Regions from separate parts of the Selenomonas sp. oral taxon 138 str. F0429 genome, predicted to be linked through region 2. Evidence: riboswitches for the same ligand, from Rfam matches in the RefSeq annotation. Region 2 holds a riboswitch; the other holds the start of a gene.
What was found. A riboswitch is a leader RNA that binds a small molecule or an ion and turns the genes downstream of it on or off. The one in region 2 is predicted to bind cobalamin.

Region 1: another riboswitch for cobalamin. It lies ahead of HMPREF9163_RS04540 (TonB-dependent siderophore receptor); the one in region 2 lies ahead of HMPREF9163_RS00325 (TonB-dependent siderophore receptor).

Annotation. Positions count from the first base shown of each region.
Region 1 is NZ_KB290935.1:23,153-26,177, reverse strand. It holds gene HMPREF9163_RS04550 (serine hydroxymethyltransferase) at 1-59, opposite strand, end outside; gene HMPREF9163_RS04545 (SLC13 family permease) at 224-1,483, opposite strand; cobalamin riboswitch at 1,811-2,021, shown strand; gene HMPREF9163_RS04540 (TonB-dependent siderophore receptor) at 2,207-3,025, shown strand, end outside.
Region 2 is NZ_KB290925.1:59,537-62,561, forward strand. It holds gene HMPREF9163_RS00325 (TonB-dependent siderophore receptor) at 1-1,506, opposite strand, end outside; cobalamin riboswitch at 1,694-1,908, opposite strand; gene msrB (peptide-methionine (R)-S-oxide reductase MsrB) at 2,011-3,025, opposite strand, start outside.

The sequences.
Region 1 (3,025 bases), on a different contig from region 2:
AGGGTGAAGATCGCGGGGTCGAATGCCTTCAGATGGTTCAGCATTTCTTCTTTTTTCATGATATTCTCCTCATCATGCTGCGGCGCACAGTTGTGTGCCATGCAATGACAGGTGTACCCGTGGGCACACCTGTCATGCGGTGAACGACATACTTTTCAGTTCATTCACGGTTCAGCATAATGAGCGGAGAAGTCCGCTGCTGCCGCTTATATCTAAGTTTGGATTAGAACGGCCAGACGAGGGGGATGACGACAAGGCAGACGATCAGCGAGACGAAGACGAGCGGAACGCCGACCTTGACGTAGTCCATGAAGCGGAACTGTCCGGGGCCGAGAACGAGGGTGTTCGGCGGCGTCGCAACCGGCGTGGTAAATGCGCAGGATGCCGCAATGCCGATCGCCATGACGACCGGATATGGGGAGACGCCGATGGACTGCGCGATGGAGATCGCAATCGGCGCGAGGAGCGCGGCTGCCGCCGTGTTCGACATGAACTGCGTCAGGCCGCACGAGAGGGCGAACATTGCACCGACGATGAGCATCGGGGACGGATGGTCGCCGATCAGGCCGACGACGAAGTCTGCAATGAGCTTGCCTGCGCCGCTGTGATCCATCGCGCTGGCGAGCGGGAGCATACCTGCGAAGAGGAAGATGGTCGTCCAGTCAACGCCCTGATACGCCTGCTTCTCCGAGAGGCAGCCCGTGAGGACGCAGAGGAGACCGCCGATGATCGCCGAGGTCTGCATCGGGACGTTGATCTGCTTTTCGAGCACCATTGCGATGACAACGCCGATCAGGATGACAGCGCAGATGACCATCTTGCGCGGATCCTTTGCCTCCTCCGCCTCACCTGCGACCGCCTCGCTGTCCACGAGCTTGCGCGGGCAGAGCTTGCGGCCGATCGTGAGCATATAGATCATGCCCGCGATGGAGAGCGGGATACCAATCCATGCGAATTCGAAGAAGCCGAACGGCGTTAGTCCCGAGGCACCGAGCGTCGCGCTCATGAGGATGTTCGGCGGCGTACCGATCATCGTGATCGTGCCGCCGACGTTTGCCGCGACGGCGAGCGCCATGAGCTGCGGCGAGACGGGCAGTTTTGCCGCTGCGCAGATCTGGATGACGACGGGCATGAGGCACGCGACTGTCGCCGTGTTCGAGGACACGGACGAGAGGACAATCGTTATGAGCATCAGTGCCGCCATTAATGCACGCTCGTCATTGCCCGATTTTTTGACGACGGCGATGCCGATTTTTTGCGCGAGTCCCGTCTGGAACATCGCGGCGCCGATGATGAACATGCCTGCGAAGAGGACAACGGTGGAATTCGACAGACCTGAGAAAACCTGTGCCGGGGTGAGCACCCCCAAGAGTCCGAGCGCGATCGCCGCGCCCATTGCCGTGACGGCGAGCGGGATAATCTCTGTGGCGAAGAGGAACGCCGCCACCCCGAGAACACCCAATGTCAGCATTGCTGCATCCATGAATACATCTCCTATTCATACAGTTCGTTCGGGATTGCTGCGGGTATCAACAAGCCCGATTAGTTTCCGTAGTATATTTCGGAAACTTTCTTTCGACGAATTCTTATAATTCTCTCTCTATTCCGTTTTTCCTGCTATATTTTGGACAAAAGCCCTATGAAACTTTGACATTGAAATGATAAACAACAGTTATTATTTGCCTGCATTCATATATAGTGTTGTTTATTTTTCGAAACGGAAATGGCATGAGGTTCATAGAGAAAATGCAAAATCGCTTGACATACACATAGGCTTTAATTATACTGTCATACGAATTCATTTCAATCAAAATTCATAAGTAGATTCGGTGCCCGAGAGGGCGTAACAGGGAAATCGGGGACTGCCGACCCATGTGGGCGGCAGATCTGAGAGCCGATGCGGTCCCGCCGCTGTAATGCTGAGAACGTTCCAATATGTCACTGACAGAGCTTTTCTGTTGGGAAGGCGGAGCGGACGATGATGCAGAGCCAGAAGACCTACCGAGTCTCGTGCGCCGGAGCGCTGCGCCCATGCGTCGCACTTCTCTGCATCCTGCGATGGACAGGACGGCAGGCTTTTTTCGTGTGAGAAAGTCCCGTTCTGCTGTGGACGGGACTTTTGCATGATTTGCGCGATGAATTCAGGAGCTATGGATTATTGGGGGGGGACGGGCTTTGTCCGTCTATATCAAGGAGGAAAATGGAGATGACAAAACGAAAGCTCATGTGCGCGATTGCACTCGCGACGGCTGGCTCGGTCTGGATGGGAGCTGCAAGTGCTGCGGAGAAGACGGAGACGATGGACTCCTACGAACTCGCACCGGTCGATGTGGAGGGACAGCGGCAGGCGGAACCTGCGGAGGAAGAGGCGACGATGCCCGGCGGATTTGTGAGCAGCAAGCCCTCGGTCGGACTGCTCGGATCGCAGGATGTCATGGATGTGCCGCTTGCGGTGACGGAGATCAGCCACAAGACGCTCGAGACCTTTGCAACGCCGACGGACGGCGTGAACGGCGCGCTCGTGCTGAACCCTGCCGTGCGTGTGCAGACGGGACATCTCTATCAGGATATTGCAATCCGCGGTTTTCGCATCAACGGGCATGCAAGCTATACCAATGGGATTCCGGGGATGTTCGGGCAGATGAATCTGCCGTATTACTGGGTGGATCGCGTCAGCGTGATCGCAGGACCGAACATCGGCGTGAGCGGTGCGGCGATCAACGAGGCTGCGGCGGGGACAGTCAACTATATCTCCAAGCGTGCAGAGAGCGATGCGGCGCAGGCGAAGATCTCCTATCTCGGCGGCAAGTCTGTCGAGGAGGCGGTCGATGTCAGCAACCGCTTCGGCAAGGACGACCGCTATGGCGTGCGCATTACGGCGACGAATCAAAATGGGGAGACGGCGGTCAAACATGAGAAGATGGATCGTCAGACCCTCTTTGTCAATCTCGACCGGCATACGGAGAAGTCGACGACAAACTTCCTCATGGGCTATGTGCATACGAAGCAGAAGGCAGGCCCCACG
Region 2 (3,025 bases):
CTGTCCCGTATTGACCGCATAGTGCTGGTTGGTCGCTGTATCAAGCCGCCATCCGATCTTATTCTTCATATCCATATGGTAAACTGCGGCTTTCCACGTATCGTTTCCACGCCGAATCTTGACGCCTGTCTCATAGGTCCAGCCGCTCTCAGGTTTTAAGCCGGTCGGATTGAAATTCTTATAACTGAAGCTGTCATCCACGGTCGGCATCTGGAACGCCTTACCGATGTTGATGTACCACGCCGTATTGCGGTCAAATTTATACTCTGTCTGGAACTGAGGCATCAGGACGCGCTGATCTTCCTCGGGGTCATTGATGAACTCCCCCCGCAGACCGAGTGTAAAGTTAAACTGCGGCGTAAACTGCTTGCTGTACGAGGCATAAAGGGAGTTCCCTGTACGGACGGCAGTACGCTTCTTCGCAGGTTTATCAATCGCCTCACGCTTATAGGAATACCCCAACACCATGGAGCCGTTTCCCATTTTCCAAGTCTTCTGTACATCGAGGATTTGCCCATCCATCGTCGCATTGCCGTCTGTCTTCTTGTTTGCAAGATAATCAAAACCATCTACCTTGCGATAGTTGTATCCAAGAACAGCATGAATTCCATTATCTTTGCCCTGATATACAAGACTTGCCGTATGGCGGAGGTCATTGTAGCGGTAGTTGTACTTCGTCCCCGTCGGAACAAGACTATTCCCTGATTTCTTGTATTGAACCCCGCCACGTGTAATATCTCCCTCCATATAATTGTAGTTGAGGGAGAGTTCATCTGTCAGCTGCGCAATCACGCCAACACGGCTCTTTTTTCCCTTGCCGACCCACCAGTCAACCCAGGAAATCTTATCAATGCCAAACCCGTTGGAGTGCGGGAGATCCTTCGACCATTCGCGGCTCACATCCACGATAATACGGTCACCTGTATAGGTTGCCTCACTTTTCTTGAAATAATTTCCGACGGTTTGGCTGAGTTGGAACTCTGATTCTTCCGGCTTTGGCTGCTTCAGAATGATATTGACGACACCGCCCATTGCCTCGGCACCATAAAGTGTCGATGCTGCACCATTGACGATCTCGATGCGCTCAACCATTGATGCAGGGATGTTCTCTGTACTCGGATAGTTCTTGAGGTTCATTGGAACGCCGTTCACCATGACGAGCGTACCGCGGTCATAGCCACGAAGTGTAATACGGCCTGCGGCTAAGCCGAAATCCTGCCCCGCATCGCCGTAAGATGTACTCGTCGAACCAATCTGCTGATCGATCGCCTCGAAGACGTTGCGATAGCCCGCCTTTTCAATCTCCTTCGCCATGATGATCGTTGTTGTTGCCGGCGTATCGAGATCACGCTTCTCGCGTCGTTGTGCTGTCACAACAGTATCGGCGAGCGCGTGCGCATCTCCCTGCTCGTTTGACGTCTGCTCCGCAGCGTATGCCGTTCCAACAAAACTTACTCCCGCAAATGCCGCAAGCACCGCTAGTGTCCACTTCTTCTCTCTTGTCATATCCTTTGTCACCTTTCTTGTGAAGTGCTCTCCATGCACCATAATCATATTTTGAAAACTTTTAGGTATAGAGGAAAACGAAAAGCCCCTTCCTGCAACAGCAGAAAAGGGCTCATAGGCTCTCAATCAAAGGGGCTCAAAGCGGCGTAACAGCACGCAAATCCCCATCCCCATCACTCGCAGGTCAAACGGCGATTGTCAATCAGGCAGTTCTCCTGGCTCCAGTTCATCGCAGACCTGCGCCTTCCCAAGGGAACTCCCCCAGTGACGTTCTCGGAAATAACAGCGCATTTCCATGCAGGCTTGCTCACTGATACAGTGGCGGGACCGCTCCGGCTTGTGGTGATGACTCCTTACCGGATTTTCTATTAAACACAAAGTACCTGATCCAATTCCTATAAAGTTTTCGTAAGGCTTTGGTAAAGATAACATTGGAAGAAGTACTTGTCAATACGAGAAAAAGATATTTTACGAATTCTCTCACATCCCAGTACTTTTTCAAATTTATTTTTCCAGCAGATAGAGATAGTCGCCGTACCCCTCTGCCTCCATGTCCTCCTTTGGGATGAAGCGCAGAGAGGCGCTGTTGATGCAGTAGCGCAGACCGCCCGTCGCGGCAGGGCCGTCGTCAAAGACATGCCCGAGATGCGCGCCGCTGCCCGCCGCCGTGACCTCCGTGCGCACCATGCCGTAGGAGCGATCCTCATGTGCGGCGATAAGGCTGCTGTCGATGGGGCGCGAGAATGCTGGCCAGCCGCACCCCGAGTCGTATTTATCCGCAGAGATGAAGAGCGGCTCACCCGTCGTGATGTCACAGTAAATGCCCTCACGGAATTCGTGATCGTATTCGTTGCGGAAGGCAGGCTCTGTCGCCTTCTGCTGCGTGACGGCATACTGCATTCCCGTCAGGCGTGCCTTCAGCTCCTCGTCCGATGGTTTTGCAAATGTGCGCATGGGTTTCGCCTCCGCTGCCCGCTCTGCCGCCGCGCGTTTTTCACGCATCTGCGCGATGAGTGCAGGCGAGATGTGACAGTAGCCATTCGGGTGCTTCACGAGGTATTCCTGATGATCGTCCTCGGCACGGTAGAAATTCACAATCGGCCCCATCTCTATCGCGATTGGCTTTCCAATGCGCTGCTGCAGAGCCTCGAGCGAGGAGCGAATCACAGCGGCATCGTGACTCTCCGCTCCATCCGCATTTGGCACGTAGTAAATGCCTGAACGGTACTGCCGCCCGATGTCGTTGCCCTGCCGATCCTTTGCCGTCGGGTCGATGGAGTCATAGAATGCCGTGAGGAGTTCATCGAGGCTGACCTTCCGCGGATCGTAGACGATATGCACCGTCTCCGCATGACCGCTGCCGCTGCATACCTCGCGGTAGGACGGATGCGCAGTTGCACCGTTCGCATAGCCGCTCTCCGCCGAGACGACGCCGTACACAAGGCTCGTATACAGCTCTGTCCCCCAGAAGCAGCCACCCGCGAGATAGATTTCCTTCTGACCGTCCGTCGGCATATGC